Regions from separate parts of the Agrobacterium sp. LEGMi-208b genome, predicted to be linked through region 3. Evidence: predicted binding sites of a transcription regulator. Region 3 holds the regulator's gene; each other region holds the start of a gene.
The links. The regulator LexA, encoded in region 3, represses DNA repair genes until DNA is damaged. The targets are predictions, from matches to a motif close to TGTTCNNNNTGTGTTCNG.
Positions count from the first base shown of each region.

Region 1 (6,421 bases), 680 kb from region 3:
CAGCTCACAGAGAGCCAGTGAAGTTTTCAATGGCATTGCTCGGCCTGTTACGGGGCAGCGATGAAACAATGACTTTTCTGACGCTTGGTCGACACGACGAGTTCACACTTTATGCGGCAGTTGCAATCGCTGGTAATGATAGCTACGGCGAAATAGTACTGTGGAAGTTGGCCAAGGCCGTTGAAGGATGGGGACGAATTCACGCAGTGGAGCGGCTTGTCAATACAGTTGACCCCGAAATCAAGGGTTGGCTAATTCGTGAAGGCTATAAGAACGTAGTAATGTATGAATATCTGGCCTGTATTTGTGCCAGAGCGGGTGACCTTCACATTGCACTTCAGGCGGCGCGAATAGATGACGACTTGTTCAATTCAGCCTTCGAAATCGTCGATACCCTAATACTCGGCGAAGATGGGCCGGCTGAAGGATTATCTGATTACGAACACGGTTGCGCGGTCGTTGGGGCACTGTTGGAGCATGGAAAAGACAGATTTGATTCCGTTTCACACTATTCTTTCCTTTCCCGGCTTCGAGACAGGCTCGATGAGCATCAGTCCGGTGAAGGGAAACTGCGGCACGATTGGTCTACCGACGCGGTCGATCAAATCTCCGCGAATGTCTCTAACCTGCTCGCCAGAGATCACTGGAAGCCGGCGATATGCAGCGCTTTGGAAGGCGGTGACAGGCAAGAGTTCTGGAATGCAAGCAGGGTATGCCAGAAATTTGGCATCGATCCATGGCCTTACTGTTATGCTCGAACGGAAGCGGGTGAGGAATATTGGTGGGATTTGATGCGCAGCTCTGATGGGGATCGTATTGATCAAGTGCTTGAGCTTGGCTTGAAATGCATTCCCCTCGATGAAATTGCGACAGGCCCGAGCACCGAAATGGGCCTCGGCCCGGGATACTCAGCGCATGCCGCTTTGGATTTCATTTTACAGGACCTTGAAAAGTTTCCCGGAAAAGGTTGGGCCTTCATTTCTGCGGGTTTGCAAAGCCCAGTGATAAGAAACCGCAACATGTCAATTCGGGCTCTATCTAGCTGGGATCGAAAAGAATGGCCCCAGGAAGCCGTTGTTGCATTAAAGCGGCTGAAGGAATTTGAAACTGATGATGACATAAGACAGCGGATCGAAGATTTGTTGACGGCAAAAGAGCTTTAATAGACCGCAGACGGTACCATTAGAAACACTTGTTTCATACCCGAAACGAAATTCGCAGACCCGGACATCTTAGTCGAGGGAAGCATAGTCAGTCGAAGGCAATGGGCCGGAAGTAGTTGTTGGGGTGAATGATGACCAGCTCCTCTTCGGTGCCTAAAGCCGGACCGTCGAACAGCGACCTAGTAACGGAAGTTATCGCTCAACCTCCATTCTCAGCCGCAATCAACCCCGCTTCAGCGGCCTGAAACTCATCCGGTGCAGCGAGCAAGGCCCGTGGCTTTCGATGGCGCGCAGATGGGCCGGTGTGCCGTAACCGGCATGGCCTTCGAACCCATAGGACGCATGCACCACGCCGGCCCGTTCCATCATCCGGTCGCGTGTCACCTTGGCGATGATCGAGGCGGCGGCGATGGAGAGAGAGCGGGAATCGCCCTTGATGACGGCCTTTGCCTCGCAGGTGATGCCGGGCGGGCGGTCGCGGCCGTCGGCCAGTACGAGGGCAGGGGAGATTTCGAGGCCAAGCACGGCGCGGCGCATGGCGTCGAGGCTGGCGCGCAGGATATTCATGCTGTCGATCAGGCCGGGGCCGGAGGAGGCGACGGATACGATCGAGGTTTCCATGATCTCAACGAACAGGCTCTCGCGCTTTTGCTTCGTCAGTTTCTTGGAATCGTCCATGCCCTTGGGAATATTGTCCGGATCGAGAATGACGGCTGCCGCGACCACCGGTCCGGCCAAAGGCCCCCGTCCCGCCTCATCCGTGCCGGCGACGGGCCAGAGGCCCTTCTTTTTCGCTTCCAGTTCGAAGGAAAAATCCGGACCGGTATCGGCAAGATCGAAAAGGGCAGGAGAATCGGGTGTGGCGGTGCGTTTCATGCGGCGAAACTCGCATACACACCCGATCTCCTGCAAGCCCCCGGAAGCGGGCGATGACAGGCAGGATGAGCCGGGGTCAAGGGGCGTGGCTCACCGTGCCCCTCAGGTCATCATGACCTTTGATCCTCCAACGGGGCGGCGGAGGAAAAATGATCGCACGCGAGGCGGCGGTTCCGGGGGCAATGTCCGGCGGGCCAGGGAAAACCCGCCGGGCATTTCGTGGGGAGCAACCAGATGAGGGGGGTGCTCCTATCGTCTTGAATTCCGTTTGTTAAAGGCTGAGAAAGCCTTCGATTGCTGGCCTGTTATCCCTCATGCCTGATGTCATCCTCGGGCTTCATCCCGGGACATTCATCATTCCGCGCCACTCTCAGCGTCGGTCTTTCAAAGCAGCGACAGTTGCACGCCCGCATCGCCCGGCGGCAGGAAGAGATCGTCGCGCAGGTGAATGCCGCGGCGGATAAGGCCGAGCCGCTTGGCCGCCATCTCGAAACGCCTGCCGATCTGCCAGGCATAAGGGCCGGCGCCCTTCATGCGTTTTCCGAATTCCGCGTCGTAATCCTTGCCGTCGCGCATGGAGCGCACCAGCGACATGACATGACGGTAACGGTCCGGATAGTTGCGTAGCAGCCAGTCGCGGAACAGCGGGCTCACCTCCAGCGGCAGGCGCAGCAGCACGTAGGAAGCTTCGGTGGCGCCCGCTGCCTTGCCGGCCTCGAGAATGCGTTCGATCTCATGATCGTTGAGGGCCGGAATGACAGGCGCCATCATCACGGCCACGGGAATGCCGGCCTCCGTCAATGCCTTCACCGCCTCCAGCCGCTTTTCCGGCGTCGCGGCGCGCGGTTCCATGTTGCGCGCGAGTTTCCGGTCCAGTGTGGTTACGGAAATACCGACCTTGGCGAGCCCCTTTTTGGCCATGGGCGCCAGAATATCGATATCCCGCTTGATCAGCGCCGATTTGGTGACGATGGCGACGGGGTGATCGGCCTTGGCCAGCACTTCCAGTATCTGCCGCATGATGCGCCATTCGCGCTCGATCGGCTGATAGGGGTCGGTATTGGTGCCGATGGCGATCACTCGCGGCTTGTAGCCCGGTTTCGCCAGCTCCCGTTCCAGGAGCTTTGGCGCATCCGGCTTGGCGAAGAGCTTCGATTCGAAGTCCAGCCCGGCCGAAAGGCCCATATAGCTGTGGGTGGGGCGGGCGAAACAATAGATGCAGCCATGTTCGCAGCCGCGATAGGGATTGATGGAGCGGTCGAAGGGGATGTCGGGCGATTCATTGCGGGTGATGATGCTGCGCGGCTTTTCCACCTGCACCTCGGTGCGGAATTCCGGCATGTCCTCGAGCGTCTGCCAGCCATCGTCGAAAACCTCGTGCTGCAAGGTCTCGAAGCGTCCATCCGGGTTCAGCCCGGCGCCGCGGCCACGACGGCGGTCGATCTCGATGCGCAGGCCGGATGCATCGGCGAGCGCATTGGCAATGTCAGGCATATGGCTCGGCTGGAAGGCAGCCTGCCCGTCAAGCGTATGGTTTCTCATCTGGATGCTCCCGGAGCGCCGCACACCTTTCAAGGCACGCTCGACGCCCTAAACCGTTTCCATCCGGGCGGGCGTTTAATCGCCCTCCGAATGATTAAATTCCTACATCAGGAATGAGAACAATACAAGAACAAAATTCAGATTCGACTCCTTCTCCAGGGACGGATGCGTGATCGCGATAGGCATGGCCACGTCCGGAGACTGTGCGGTCGGTGGCAGGGACGGTCGCGGATTTTACCACGACGAGCACAGTGGCAATTTATTGTGCGATGCGTTAGAGCTATGCAGATGTTGACAGTCATAATGGAATGCCGGGATCACGAGCCGGAACTGGCGCACACATTGTCTGCGCTTGTCACCGGGGCCGTGGAAGGGCTTGTAAGCGATGTTGTGATTCTCGATCACGGTTCGCGCGATGGATCGTCGCGCGTCGCCGATGCCGCCGGCTGCCGTTTTTATGGGCAATGGGACATTGAAGACGTGGTGAAGTCCGCACGCGGCGGCTGGCTGCTTCTGATCGAGCCGGGCGCGCGCCCGCAGGCGGGCTGGATCGACGAGATTCTCGAATATGTGGCGATCTGCGCGCAGCCGGCCCGCTTTTCGCCCTCGCGCTATCATCGTCGCAATGTCTTCAGCCGTGTGCTGCGCCGCGTTCCGCCTTTGGAGCATGGATATCTTCTGCCGAAGAAACATGCCGTGTCGATTGCGAAATCGGGCATGAGCCTGACGCAATTTGTCGGCGCACAGAAACCGCGCCGGCTGAATGCGGAAATGGTGCCGGCCTGGGCGCTGCGGGCCTCGGCGTAACGCAGGGGCCGCTTTATCCGGCCAGAACCTTGCCGGGGTTCATGATGCCGGCGGGGTCGAAAGCGTGTTTGATGCGCCGCATCAGCTCCATTTCGATGCCGGGGCGGATGGCGGCCAGCTCGTCGCGCTTCAATTGCCCGATGCCGTGTTCGGCCGAAATCGAGCCTCCGAGCGACAGCACGATGCCGTGCACGATCTCGTTCATATCCCGCCAGCGGCCGATGAATTCGGCCTTGTCGGCACCCACCGGCTGGGAAATATTGTAATGAATATTGCCGTCGCCCAGATGTCCGAAGGCGCAGACGCGGGCGCCCGGGATGGCGGCGAGAACCGCCTTTTCCGCCGTCGCCATGAATTCCGGTATTTTTGACACCGGAACGGAAACATCGTGCTTGATCGAGCCGCCTTCGGGCTTCTGCGCCTCCGACATGCTTTCGCGCATGTGCCAGAGCGCCTGCCGCTGGGCTTCGGATGTGGCGATCACCGCATCCTGAACCAGCCCGGCCTCAAAACCGCGCTCCAGCAGCGATTGCATCATGTTATCCGCCGTCTCCGCCGAATCGGAGGTGGAGATATCGATGAGCGCGTACCAGTCATGCGGCTGCTCCAGGGGATCGCGCACGCCGGGAATATGCCGGGCGGTGAATTCGACGCCGATTCGCGGCATGAGCTCGAAACCGGTCAGCGCCGTGCCGCAGAGGTTGGAGGCCATCTCGAACAGCTTCAGCGCGTCTTCGGTGGAGGTAAGCCCGGCAAAGGCCACCTGATGGCCGAGCGGTTTCGGGAAGAGCTTCAGCACGGCACCGGTGATGATGCCAAGCGTGCCTTCGGAACCAATGAAGAGATCGCGCAGATCGTAACCCGTATTGTCCTTCTTCAGCCGGCGCAGCCCGTTCCAGATTTCGCCGGTCGGCAGCACGACTTCCAGCCCGAGGCAGAGCTGACGCATATTGCCATAGGCAAGCACCGCCGTGCCGCCGGCATTGGTGGCGAGATTGCCGCCGATGCGGCAGGACCCTTGAGAGCCGAGCGACAGCGGGAACATGCGCTCCACCGTATCGGCAGCCTTGTGAATGTCGTCGAGAATGCAGCCGGCATCCGCCACGATGATATTGGCGACCGGATCGATATCGCGAACACGGTTCATGCGCTCCAGCGACAGGATGATATCGGTGCCGTCGGCACGCGGCGTCTGCCCGCCCACGAGGCCGGTATTGCCGGTCTGCGGCACGATGGGGGTGCCGGTCTCGCTGGCGAGCTTCAGGATGGCGGCAACCTCTTCGACCGAACCGGGCTTGATGAGCAGCGGCGAGGCGCCGCGATAAAGCCCGCGATTTTCCACAAGGCGCGGCGCCATCTCCGCCGGGTCGCGGACCGCGTTCTTTTCGCCGACAATGGCGGTGAAGCGGTCGAGGATGTCGGAGGAGGGGATGGCGGTGGTCGTCATGGGCGTCTCGCTGTCTTTTGAAACATGGGCGAAAGGAAACATGGGCGAAAGGGTTGGGTGCCGTCAGCCTCGCGGCGCGGCGGCGCGGGACAGGCGGTCGTTGATCGCCTCTCCGAGACCATGGGTGGGAATGGCGGTGATGGCGATCATGTCTGCGCCGCTCGCATCGGCGGCTTTGAGATAATCGAAGAGATTGGCGGCGGCCTCGGAAAGATCGCCGGAAGGGCTGAGATCGAGAACGGTGCGCGCGGTTTCTTCACCGGCAATGGCGATGCCGCCGAACCGGATCAGCGCTTCGCCGGGGAAAACCGATGTAGCGCCGAGACGCACGGTAGCACCCGGCGCATAATGCGAGGCGAGCATTCCCGGCGCCTCAATGGCGGCGGCGGCCTTTTTGGGCCGTTCGAGCCGTTTGCCGGCAACACGTTCTATGTCCTCGGTGACGATGCCGCCGGGACGAAGCAGCCGCACCCGGTCATCCTCTTCCACCTTGACGATGGTGGATTCGACGCCGACGGAGGCCGCACCGCCATCGAGAATGAGATTGATCTTTTGGCCAAGATCCGCCTCCACATGGGCTGCACTT
Region 1 covers NZ_CM183445.1:843,238-849,658, reverse strand. Annotated here, with positions in the region: gene AC5YUO_RS04270 (hypothetical protein) at 1-1,163, shown strand, start outside; gene rnhB (ribonuclease HII) at 1,386-2,039, opposite strand; gene AC5YUO_RS04260 (PA0069 family radical SAM protein) at 2,424-3,581, opposite strand; gene AC5YUO_RS04255 (glycosyltransferase family protein) at 3,870-4,388, shown strand; gene AC5YUO_RS04250 (FAD-binding oxidoreductase) at 4,402-5,835, opposite strand; gene AC5YUO_RS04245 (L-threonylcarbamoyladenylate synthase) at 5,899-6,421, opposite strand, start outside.
Region 1: a site for LexA is predicted at 3,697-3,714, ahead of AC5YUO_RS04260 (PA0069 family radical SAM protein). Genes of this name have one in related genera too.

Region 2 (6,421 bases), on a different replicon from region 3:
TGGAATATCCGCAGGACTGGCTGACGGAAGCGGTGGAACAGACCGGCGCGAAACAGGCGGTCTGGCGCACCGATCCGGCCCAATCCGGCGTTGGCGGCTCCACCGGCGATATCGGCACCCATGCCTATAATCTCGGCTGCTTCATTTCCGGTCTGGAGGCCGACGAGCTGGCGGCGGATGTGCACACCTTCGTTGAAGGCCGCCGTCTGGATGACAATGCCCATGTGATGTTGCGCTTCAAGCCGAAGGACGGCAAGCGGGCGGCAAAGGGCCTGCTCTGGTGCAGCCAGGTTGCGGTGGGCCACGAAAACGGGCTGAAGGTGCGTGTTTTCGGCGATAAGGCTGGCCTTGAGTGGACGCAGGCCGATCCCAACTATCTGTGGTTCACGAAGCTTGGCCAGCCCAAGCAGTTGATCACCCGCGGCGGCGCCGGGGCAGGGGCTGCGGCAGCACGCGTCACCCGCATCCCGTCCGGCCACCCGGAAGGTTATCTCGAAGCCTTCGCCACCATCTATACCGAGGCCGCACATGCCATCGAGGCGCGCCGCACCGGTTCGGCGCTCGACAAGGCGGTGATTTACCCGACCGTGGACGACGGGGTTAAAGGTGTCGCTTTCGTCACTGCCTGCATCGAGTCCGGCAAGAAGAATGGCGGCTGGGTGAAGCTGTAAGGGGTCTTTCTTCTCCCCGGCGGGGAGAAGGTGGCCCGAAGGGTCGGATGAGGGGGCAACGTTAGCGATAGACCGCACCCTTGCCCCCTCATCCCGCTGCCGCGACCTTCTCCCCCTTGGGGGAAGACGCAAGCGGCATCCGCTCGCCTCTTTTGTCATCGCTCAGTTCTGCTTGGGATGGATTGCAGTCGACAGCTGGCGGCTGCGGCATAAGCCTCCGCGCTTCGGAGCCCGGTCTGCCGCCGCCTGACGGCGACATCAATTCACGCGTGTCGACTGCGGCTGCATCCGCTCTGTCACCGGACAACCATCCCCGATCTTGGTCCATGACGAAACATTGAGTTTCATCTCGCAGCGCGCGAGGTAAGAAACGCCGTCGACCCTCAGACAGGATGTCTGGCCGAGTTCGAACATGGTGCCTCGATTTCGGCATTTGCAATTATGGGCATCCGCCAAAGCGGGGCTAAGGGCCACTATCAGGCCGGGTACGAGCACTCCAAGACGCATGGCTGAGGCTCCCAAGGATATGCCGCTAATTTATACCTGTCCGGCGGCATAGTCAAAACGGCCTCTGCCTGGTGATACCCGCGACCGGACGGGAGAGCCGGCTCGAACGCTTGCGCTTTCACCCGATCAAGATCGCCCTGATATCATTGACATTCGTCAGGGTCGGTCCGGTCACGACAAGATCGCCCGCCGCCTTGAAGGCGCTATAGCTGTCGTGATTCACCAGCGACTGGCGCGGATCGACACCGGCGGCGCGCATGCGGGTAAGCGTATCCGGCGTCACCACGGCACCCGCCGCATCCTCGACGCCGTCTATGCCGTCGCTGTCACCGGCAATCGCCCAGATGTCATCCGCACCCTTCAGCGTCAGCGCGAGGCTCAACAGGAACTCCGTATTGCGGCCGCCCTTGCCGGCCGGTCCCTTGCCGATCGTGACCGTGGTTTCGCCGCCGGAAAGCAGCACGGCCGGGCCTTTGACCGGCAGGCCCTTGCGGCTGGCGGAGGATGCAATGCCGGCCATGACGGCACCGACATCCCTGGATTCGCCTTCGAGGGAATCCCCGAGGATGAGCGGCGTAAGGCCGAGCTTCACGGCCTCATCCGCCGCCGCCTGCAGCGCAAGCGAGGGCGCGGCGATCATCCTGACATCCTCTTCGATATCACCGGTCTTCGGGGTCTCCTCGCCTTTTTCCAGCACCCTGCGCACGGTTTCGGGAAGATCGAGCGCATAGCGCGAGACGATTTCCCGCACGGTCGCGATATCACTCGGATCGGCAACCGTCGGCCCGGAGGCGATTTCGGAGGGATCGTCACCCGGAACGTCGGAAATCAGCAGCGAGACCACCTTCGCCGGTTTGGCGGCCAGCGCCAGCCGTCCGCCCTTGATGCGGGAGAGGTGTTTGCGCACGGCGTTCATTTCGGAAATCGTCGCGCCGCTCGCCAGAAGGGCACGATTGACGGCCATCTTGTCGGCAAGCGTCATGCCTTCGGCTGGCGCCACCATCAGCGCCGAACCGCCGCCGGAAATCAGCGCGATCACCATATCGTCGGCGGTGAGCCCTTCGACTGCGGCGAGAATGCGTTTGGCCGCTTCCGCACTTTTGTCGTCGGGTACGGGATGCGAGGCCTCGATGATCTCGATATGGGAGGTTGGGACCGCATGGCCATAACGCGTCACCACCACACCCGAGAGATCGACATGCGGCCATGCCGCTTCCAGCGCTGCGGCCATGGCGGCCGAGGCCTTGCCCGCACCGACCACTACACAGCGACCCTTGGGCGGGGAGGGGAGATGTTGTTGCAGCACCTTCGCCGGATCGGCGCTTGCGACTGCCGCCATGAATATCCGGTTGAGGGCGTCTTTGGCGCGGCTGTCGTTCCATGCGGTCATCGGTTCAGACTCCAATCCAGAGCGCGCCAAGCGCCAAAAGGGCGGGCAGCGCCTGAATGAACAGGATCTTCATGGTATTGGCGGTAACGGCGCCGAAAATACCGGCCACCAGTACACAGGTTAGGAAAAACACCTTGAAGCTCAGCCCTTCATCGCCCTGTGTGAGCCCATAGATCAGCCCGGCCGCCAAAAACCCGTTATAAAGCCCCTGATTGGCGGCGAGCACCTTCGTCTGCCGGGCAAAATCCGCTGAAAGACCGAACGCCTTGCGGCCGGCCGGCTTTTCCCACAGCAGCATTTCCAGAATGACGATGTAGATATGGATGGCCGCAACCACGGCAATCAGAATACAGGCGATCATCGGCAGGTTCCTCCAAACCATGATGCCCCCGCCGCGGTTTTTACGGCGAACGGACAATTCAGTTTTAACGGCGAGGCGAAAGGCTGCAAGGCCAGAATCTCCTCTTCCCGTGCAAACTGTTGAAGAGCGGCAGCTCGTTGCTTGACTCTTGGTCGAAATAGGAACAAAACAAGAACAATAAAGATGAATAACCGGAATTGAAACCTGTCATGCCATGCAAAAGCGCGCGGACCAGTTGCTCGTTGTCGAAGAGCTGCGTGAAAGGCTGGAAAGGATCGGGAACGGCCCTGAGCGGCTGCACGAGACCTTGCCTTTCGGCGTGGATGCCATCGACCATCACCTGCCGGGAGGCGGGCTGAAGCTCGGTTGCCTGCATGAGCTGAGCGGCGGCGGCAATGGTGCTGCCGATGGCGCGGCGGCAGCGCTGTTTGCGGCCGGTGTGGCAGCAAGGCTTTCCGGCAAGGTTTTATGGTGCGTCACCCGGCGGGACCTGTTCATGCCGGGCCTGACGCAGGCCGGCCTGTCGCAGAACCGGCTCATCATCGTTGAATGCCGCGATGAGAAAGGCGTGCTCGACTGTTTTGAGGAGGGACTGCGCTGCAACGGTTTCGGTGCGGTGATGGGTGAAGTGGCGAAGTTGCCGATGACCGCCTCGCGGCGGCTGCAGCTGGCGGCGGAAACCTCCGGTGTTACCGGCATCGCCATCCGCCGCTTCCGGCGTCCGGCCGATGCCGCACTGTTCGGCGAACCGACGGCGGCGGTCACCCGCTGGCGTATCTCCGTGCGGCCTTCATCACCCCTGCCGGTGCCGGGGGTGGGCAGGCCGCGCTGGTTGCTTGAGCTTTTGCGATGTCGCGGCGGCGAAAGCGCCGAATTTGAAGTGGAAGCCTGTGATGCAAAGGGTCGTCTCGCTCTACCTGCCGACATGGCCGACGGATCGTTTCCGGCGTCTTTCGGGAGAGAACGCGCCACCGGTTGAAAAGCCGCTGGTCATGATCGGCCGTCAGGGCAGCCGCCGGCTGGTGCTGGCGCTCGACAAGGCGGCAAAGGCGGCGGGTATTCGCCCCGGCACGCCGGTCAGCAAGGCGCAGGCGCTGGTGCCGGGTCTTCTTGTCGAAAATCTGGATGCGGCGGCCGATGCCCGCGCCCTGCAGCAGCTGGCCTTTCATTTCCTGCGCATCTATGCCCCCATCGTCGCCGCTGACTTACCCGACGGGCTGGTGCTGGACACGGCGGGTGCGGACCATCTTCACGGCAATGAGGCGCTGATGCTGAGCGGCATGGTCAACCGCCTTCATGCCGCAGGCTTTAGCGCCCGCGCCGCCATTGCCGATAGCTGGGGGGCGGCCCATGCGCTGGCACGTTTCGGCCGCGATGAGATCGGCATCGTACCGCCGGGTGGCCAGAAAGCGGCGATCAGCGGCTTGCCGCTTGCTGCGCTGAGACTGGAAGAGCGTATCGTTTCTGGGCTGAAGGTGCTCGGTTTCCGCAGCATCGGCGAGCTTGCCGAGGCCCCGCGCGCGCCGCTGACCCTGCGTTTCGGCCCCGAACTTGTCCGTCGTCTTTCCCAGGCTTTCGGTGAGATCGGCGAACCCATCGAACCCGTGCGGGTGGCCGAACTGGTGGAGGTGCGGCGCGCCTTTCCCGAACCCATCGCGGCGGCGGAGACGATTGCCCGTTATACACAGAAGCTGGTTGTCGGCCTTTGTGCCGCGTTGGAAAAGCGCGGCCTCGGCGCCCGCCGGGTCGATCTGGTGCTGCACCGGGTGGATAGCGGCCTGCAGGCCATAAGGGCCGGCACCTCCAGGCCGGTGCGCGACGTCAAACAGCTTGTCCGGCTTCTGACCGACCGGATCGACACCATCGACCCCGGTTTCGGCATCGAGATGATGGTGCTGACCGCCACCCATGCCGAGCCGCTTGTCGCCGCGCAGGCCCGTTCTTCGTTGCTGGAGGAGGAACGTGCGGAAATCGCCGATACGGTCGATGTCATCCTCAATCGCGGCCACCGGGTCTACCGTTATGCGGCGGTGGCAAGCGACGTGCCGGAACGCTCCATTGCCCCCGTTGCGGCGCTTGCGCCTGAGGATACGCTCGGCTGGCCCGGCCACTGGCCGCGTCCGGTCCGGCTTTTTGCAAGGCCGGAACCCATCGAGACGCTGGCGCTGCTGCCGGACCACCCGCCACGTTATTTCCTCTGGAAGGGCGTGCGCCACAATGTGCGCCGGGCAGACGGGCCGGAACGGGTGTTTGGAGAATGGTGGAAACGCGACCGGGAAAAGGCCGCCGTACGCGATTATTTCACGGTGGAAAATGAAAGCGGCGAACGTTTCTGGATTTTCCGTTCCGGTGATGGCGAACATGCCGAAACGGGCTCGCAGGGCTGGTTCATCCATGGGGTTTTCGCATGAGCACGCCCCTTTATGCCGAACTGCAGGTGACCACGCATTTTTCCTTCCTGCGCGGGGCAAGCTCCTGCGAGGAGCTTTTCGAACAGGCCAAAATTCTCGGCATCGAGGCGCTGGGCATCACCGACCGCAACAGTCTTGCGGGCATTCCCCGTGCTTATGAGGCCGCCAATAATCATGGCATCCGCCTCGTCATCGGCTGCCGGCTCGATCTGGACGACGATCTTTCCGTGCTTGTTTATCCCATGGATCGGCCGGCCTACGGGCGGCTTTGCCGGCTGCTTTCCGTCGGCAAGAAAAGGGGCGGCAAGGGCAAATGCCGGCTGGCATGGGACGATCTCGTCACCTATGGCGAAGGCCTGATCGTGGTGTTGCTCGCCGATCTGGCCGACGATCTCTGCGCGCTTCGCCTGCGGCGGCTCAAAACCGCTTTTGCGGATCGCGCCTATATGGCGCTGAGCCTCAGAAGGCGTCCCAACGACCAGATGCGGCTTTTCGAGCTCTCGGTTATGGCCGAAGCGGCCGGTGTGCCGACCGTGGTGACCAATGACGTGCTGTTTCATGTGCCGGAGCGGCGCATGCTGCAGGATGTCGTCACCTGCATAAGGCACAATTGCACCATCGACGAGGCTGGTTTCCGCCGCGAGCGCCACGCCGACCGCTATATGAAGCCGCCGGAAGAGATGCACCGGCTGTTTGCCCGTTATCCCGAAGCGCTCTCCCGCAGCCTCGAAATTGCGAAACGCTGCAAATTTTCGCTGAAGGAACTGGTCTATCAATATCCTGAGGAGCGCACGCTGCCGGGGCTGACGGCGCAGCAGGCTTTGGAAAAGCTGGTCTGGGAGGCGGTGCCGGTTCGTTATCCGGATGGTTTGCCGGAAAAGGTGGAGAAGGCGCTGCATCATGAACTGGCGGTTGTCGGCCGGCTGGAATATGCGCCCTATTTTCTGACGGTGAATGCCATTGTCCGTCATGCGCGCTCAAAAGATATTCTATGTCAGGGGCGTGGTTCGGCGGCCAATTCGGTTATCTGTTTTGTGCTTGGTATTACCGCCATCGATCCTGCCCTTTTCAGCAATCTCGT
Region 2 covers NZ_CM183446.1:209,261-215,681, reverse strand. Annotated here, with positions in the region: gene AC5YUO_RS15780 (Gfo/Idh/MocA family protein) at 1-671, shown strand, start outside; gene AC5YUO_RS15775 (hypothetical protein) at 930-1,178, opposite strand; gene AC5YUO_RS15770 (glycerate kinase type-2 family protein) at 1,297-2,568, opposite strand; gene AC5YUO_RS15765 (DUF1304 domain-containing protein) at 2,573-2,929, opposite strand; gene AC5YUO_RS15760 (ImuA family protein) at 3,144-3,908, shown strand; gene AC5YUO_RS15755 (Y-family DNA polymerase) at 3,823-5,340, shown strand; gene AC5YUO_RS15750 (error-prone DNA polymerase) at 5,337-6,421, shown strand, end outside.
Region 2: a site for LexA is predicted at 3,089-3,106, ahead of AC5YUO_RS15760 (ImuA family protein). Genes of this name have one in related genera too.

Region 3 (6,421 bases):
CTTCGCGGCGACGGCCTGCACCCTTGTTGCGCTGTTCTTGCTGGGCATGCTTTTCGCCGAAATCGAAACGCGGCGGGCAGGGACCGTGGTGCTGGATACGCCCGTCACCACCACCATCACCGGCAGGGTGATGCGCAGGGAGGTCGATGCCCGTGGCAACTGGCGATATGTGGTGCAGCTGGCCGCGACGGAGGCGCCGACACTGTCACGCCCGCCGGGGAAGGTCTCGCTTCTCTCACGCGGGGCAGGCGAGCCTGTCGCACTTGGCGCGACCATTCGTGGCAAGGCGCGGCTTTCACCGCCGTCCGGCCCGGCTTTGCCGGGGCTCAACGATTTCGTCTTCGCCTCCTATTTCAAGGGCATAGGCGCGACCGGATTCTTCTACAAGCCGCCACAGGCGGTCACTCCACCCGGCATCGACGCGAAGACCGACTGGCTGGAATGGGCCGACATGCAACTCTATGGCCTTCGTACCGCCATTGCCGAGCGCATCCGCAACACCATCGGCGGCGATGCCGGAGCCTTTGCCGCCTCCATCGTCACCGATGAGAGACAGGCCATATCTCCCGAGACGATGGAAGCGTTGCGACTGTCCGGCCTTGCCCATATCGTCGCCATATCCGGCCTCAACATGGCGCTGGCGTCCGGCATATTCTTTGTCGGGCTGAGGCTTGCCTTCAGTCTTTTTCCGGCATTTGCACAGCGCTGGCCCGTCAAGAAGATTTCGGCTTTCGCCGCGCTCCTGATGACGCTTGCCTATTATCTCATTTCCGGTTTCGCCGTCTCCGCCGAACGCGCCTGGTTGATGACATCGGTGATGCTGATCGCGGTGCTGTTCGATCAACCCTCGCTCAGCCTTAGGAATGTGGCGCTTTCCGCGCTGGTCATTCTTGCTTTTTCGCCATCGGAAATCATGGGGCCGAGCTTCCAGATGTCTTTTGCCGCGACCATCGCGCTCGTCGCCTCCTACGCCGCCTGGAGCCGCTGGCGCGCCGAGCGGGAACGTCTGTTCATCGGGCGCAAACCGGCATGGATGACGGTGGCGCAAACGGCGGGCGCCATCATCGGCGGCGTCATGACGACGTCGCTGATCGGCGGGCTCTCGACGGCGGTCTATTCGGTCGAGCATTTCCAGCGTGTCACCACCTATGGACTTTTCGCCAATCTGGCCGCCATGCCGCTGATGTCGCTCATCGTCATGCCCTTCGGCCTTGTCGCCATGCTGTTGATGCCCTTCGGGCTCGACGCGCCATTCCTGAAGGTCATGGGTTACGGCATGGCCCTCGTCATCGAGGTTGCGCAGGAGGTGGCGTCCTGGGGAGGAAGTGCGGCAACGGGACGACCCCATGACTGGTTTCTGGGTCTCGCTTCGGCTGGTTTTCTGCTGCTGACATTGCTGCGCAGCCGGCTTGCGCTTCTCGGCATGCCGTTTCTGTTCCTCGCCTTTGGCCTGTCGGCCGCCGCGGCCTATCGCAACCCGCCTGATCTGCTCGTTCATGAGGATGGCGAGCTGGTGGCGCTGCTGGCGGACGGCAAAGTCTACACGACAAAAGCTCAGCCGCAGGGTTTCGTTTATGGTCAGTGGCAAAGGGCGCTGCTTTTGCCGGAACAGCCTGTGCCGCCGGTCTTTCTCAAGAGCGAGACCACGACAACCAAAGTGGCTTTGACCACGAAGGCGAAGCTCGATCCGAAAGAGATGAGCGCTGTCGCCCGGCGGATGACGGTGGCCCTTAGAGACGCCGAAGCCGGTGTTTTTACCTGCAGCAAAGGCATATGGTGCGCAGCGCGCGCGGGAAGCGGCGAATGGATCATCGTTCTGGAAGACGGCCGCTTTGCTGGAAAGGCCTGCGATATCGCCGATATCGTTATAGTCTCTCGCAGAACCTCCTTCTCCCAATGCCGCTCGGGCGCGCTCCTGTTGAACCGCGATATTTTGCGGCGGCTCGGTTCGCTGGAGCTGGACTTCGCAGACAGCGATCAGGCAGGGGTGGTCGGCAGGTTGGGCGCCGCAATCGCCCGAATGGACAGGCCCTGGAGCGAACATCGCTATTACGACTGGAAAAGCGGCCGCTTTGAACACGACCTGCCTGATGCCGTGACCCGGTTGCTGGCGGCATCGCAATAAAGTGCCGCCAGCATGGATCGTCAGGCCTTGATGCGCAAATCCGCGGTCATATCGCCGATCCCGCCGATTTCCTCTTCATGCGCCGCGTCGCGCCATGTCTCCTTCAGTCCGGCCTCGTACCATTCGCGCATGGCGGGAAGGGCAAGCAGCCGGTCGCAATAGGCTTTTGCCGCGGGCGAAAGTTCCGCCCCATAGGTCTGGAAACGAAAGGCCACCGGGCAGAAGAAGGCATCGACCGCCGTGAATTTCTGGCCCGCAAGATAAGGCCCGCCAAATTTCGCGAGACCTTCGCTCCACAGCGCATCGATGCGCTTTATATCGGCCGCAAGCCCGGCATCGCCACCCTTCGGTTTTACGCGAATGCCGACCGACATGGGGTAGAGATTGCGCAGCGAGGAAAAACCCGCATGCATTTCGCTCGCCGCCGAACGAGACCAGGCCCTTGCCTGCTTGTCGCTCGCCCAGACGCCCTGGTGTCTTTCCGCCAGATATTCGGCGATCGACAACGATTCCCAAACCGTCACGCCCTCATCGACAAGGCAGGGCACCTTGCCGGTCGGGGAAAAGGTAGAGAAGGAAACGCCTTCGCCGAAGGGAACGAGTTTTTCATCGAAGGCGATGCCGAGCGTGCGCATCAATATCCAGGGCCGCAGCGACCATGAGGAATAGTTCTTGTTGGCGATATAAAGATCGTACATGGCGTGCTCCCCGATATGACGCGCATTTCTATAACGGCGGATGGGCCTTGGAATATCGCAAATAATCCATGGCTCCCATAAGCCGCATTGATAAATGGGAAGGTGAGGGCAGGGAGAAGGACCGACATCCACGTCACCGCCCGGAGACCGACAGCGGAACACTCCGCGAAGAGACTGATAACCTGCATACCTGCTTAACGAAACGAAGGATGCCCATTGTCCATGGTCTCAACCAGCTCCCATTTTGCCGCAGCCTGCACCACAACGAAAACATCTGGCATGAAGCCGGAACCACCCTTCACGACAAAAGACGCGCCGATCCTCTGGATGATCTCTCTTTACCTCTGCAAAGCCGCATCGTTCCAGCGGGCAAACCGCGATGTTTCAAAGGGAGCGTCATCTTTCCGATGACGCTCACAGCGAAAAAAGGCCGCCAATTAATGATAACGGCGGATCAGCCCAACCAGCTTACCCTGGATCTTCACCCGGTCTGGTCCGAAAATACGGGTCTCATAGGCGGGATTGGCCGCTTCCAGAGCGATGGAGGCTCCCTTGCGGCGGAAACGCTTCAGGGTCGCTTCTTCATCATCCACCAGCGCCACGACGATATCGCCCGGATTGGCCGTATTGCCGTTGCGGATGATGACGGTATCGCCATCAAAAATGCCGGCCTCGATCATCGAGTCGCCCTTGACCTCAAGTGCGTAATGCTCGCCTGAACCCAGCATGTCGACCGGCACGGCCACATCATGTGTGTTGTTCTGGATGGCGGAAATCGGCACACCGGCGGCGATGCGGCCCATGACCGGCACGGTGACGGCGCCGCCGAGATCATTGGCTGGCGCCTTGGGGGCGGGGGCCGGTTCCGGCGTCTTCGGCTTGCCGAGGCTGCCCTCGATGACGCTCGGCGAAAAGCCGCGCTGCGGCCTCGCACCCGGCGTGTAGGCCTCCGGCAATTTGATCACTTCCAGCGCCCGCGCCCTGTTAGGTAGCCGGCGAATAAAGCCGCGCTCCTCGAGTGCGGTGATCAGCCGGTGGATGCCGGATTTGGAGGCAAGATCGAGTGCGTCCTTCATTTCATCGAAGGAGGGCGGCACGCCGGACTCTTTCATTCTTTCATGAATGAAGAGAAGCAATTCCTGCTGTTTGCGCGTGAGCATGAGGAAAACACCCTTGAGAATCGTCGTTGAAGTCGCGAAACAAATACAGAACGAACACTATATGTTCCATATGTGTTCCGCAATCCCCTAAAATTTCGTGAAGCCGCTATCTGTTGTTTTGATGATTTGCCTGAAAGCGCACAATTGTGCTTTTCTGCGGTCCGGACTGTTCGGCATGGTCCTGCCGGACTTGACAAGCAGGAAGCACGACAATGACGAAGCCCCACCGTGTCGACCACCTCGTTCTGCCCGTGAAGGTCCTTACGCTTGCCGCAGATCGCCTTGCGAGCCTTGGATTCACGGTCGCGCCCACCGCTCTCCACCCCTTCGGCACCCAGAATGCCTGCGTTTTTTTCTCAGACGGCACCTATCTGGAGCCCCTAGCAATTGCTGAGCCGGATAAGTATATCGCCTCAATCGGCAGGGGAGATGTGTTCACCGCAAGGGACCATGCCTTCCGCAATCATGCCGGAGAGGAGGGGTTTTCCGCTCTTGTCGCCGCGACGGAGGACGCTTTGGCCGATCATGGCAGATTCGTTGCCTCCGGTTTTTCGGCGGGCGAAGTCTTCGAATTTTCACGTCCGGTCAAGATGCCGGACGGTTCGCAAAGCGAGGCGGCCTTTCGGCTCGCCTTTGCGGCAAGTGGGCCGGCGGCGGATTTCTTCCTGTTTAGTTGTGAGCGGCTGCAGGCCCTGCCGGGTGACCGCGTGGCGCTGGAGCGGCATGCCAACGGCACTACCGGGCTATGCGAGATCGTGCTGTCTTACGGCGGTGATGTGGATTCGCCCCGGCTGATCGAAACGGTTTTTGGCTGTGCCGGCACGCTGTCTGCGGATGGTGATGTGGTTTTCGCAACCGGCAATGCACGCATAAGACTAACCGGAAAACCGGCCTTCGGCGATGAACCCGTAAATGCCCCCGTGAACGCCAATAAGTGGAGCGGCGGCGGATTGCACGGCGCGGGCATCGTCTTTTCCGTTGACGATCTTGCCGTGACAGAAGCGGTGCTTACTGCTAATGGCGTCTCCAGCGCAGAAGCGGACGGCCGTCTGGTGGTGTCCGCAGCACCCGGTCAGGGCGTTGCCTTCGCCTTCGAGGAAAAATGATGAGCGTTACGAACAATCTCAAAGTCACCGCCGGCGACGGCGCCAATTCGGTTTCCTTTTCCAATACAGAGCGATTTTCCCTGATCGCCGGCCCCTGCCAGATGGAAAGCCGGGAACATGCCTTCATGATCGCTGGCGTTCTGAAGGAGCTTTGCGACAAGCTGGGGATCGGGCTCGTTTATAAGTCGTCCTTCGACAAGGCGAACCGTACTTCGCTTTCCGGCAAGCGCGGCATCGGCCTTGAGAGCGCCATGCAGGTTTTCGCCGATCTCAAGAAGGAATTCGGCTTTCCTGTTCTGACCGACATTCACACCGAAGAACAGTGCGCCATCGTTTCCGAAGTGGTGGATGTGCTGCAGATCCCGGCCTTTCTCAGCCGCCAGACCGATCTTCTCGTCGCCGCCGCGAAAACCGGCCGCGTCATCAATGTCAAGAAGGGCCAGTTCCTCGCCCCCTGGGACATGAAAAACGTGCTGGCCAAGCTGAATGAGAGCGGCAATCCGAATGTGCTTCTGTGCGAGCGCGGCGCCTCCTTCGGTTACAACACGCTTGTTTCCGACATGCGCTCCTTGCCGATCATGGCTTCGCTCGGTGCGCCTGTTGTCTTTGACGCCACGCATTCGGTTCAGCAGCCGGGCGGGCAGGGCGGCTCAACGGGCGGCCAGCGCGAATTCGTCGAGACTCTGGCGCGGGCGGCGGTTGCTGTCGGCGTCGCAGGCCTCTTCATCGAAACCCATGAGGACCCGGACAATGCACCGTCCGATGGCCCCAACATGGTGCATCTGAAGGACATGCCGAAGCTGCTGGAAAAGCTGCTTGCTTTCGACGCCATCACCAAAGCCTGAGGGGCGGGGGCGCTACGGCGGGCACGGTCCGTGCCAATCGATTTTAATGGCGGGCGGGCCGTTTCTGCCGCCCGCCGTCATTGTAATTTCTTCGCCATCGTCTAAGACAGGCGACGGAAAATATCTGTTCCATTCCCAAGGGAGAGACCATGACTGCCATTACCGATATCATCGCGCGCGAAATCCTCGACAGCCGCGGCAACCCGACCGTTGAAGTCGATGTCTATCTCGAAGACGGCTCCATGGGCCGTGCGGCCGTTCCGTCCGGCGCCTCCACCGGCGCGCATGAAGCGGTTGAGCTGCGCGATGGCGGCAAGCGTTATCTCGGCAAGGGCGTGGAAAAGGCGGTAGAAGCCGTCAATACGGAAATCTTCGACGCCATCGGCGGTTTCGATGCCGAAAACCAGATCCAGATCGACCAGACGATGATCGCGCTTGACGGCACGCCGAACAAGTCGCGCATCGGCGCCAACGCCATCCTTGGCGT
Region 3 covers NZ_CM183445.1:161,670-168,090, reverse strand. Annotated here, with positions in the region: gene AC5YUO_RS00845 (ComEC/Rec2 family competence protein) at 1-2,125, shown strand, start outside; gene AC5YUO_RS00840 (glutathione S-transferase family protein) at 2,146-2,823, opposite strand; gene lexA (transcriptional repressor LexA) at 3,261-3,983, opposite strand; gene AC5YUO_RS00830 (VOC family protein) at 4,196-5,089, shown strand; gene kdsA (3-deoxy-8-phosphooctulonate synthase) at 5,089-5,934, shown strand; gene eno (phosphopyruvate hydratase) at 6,084-6,421, shown strand, end outside.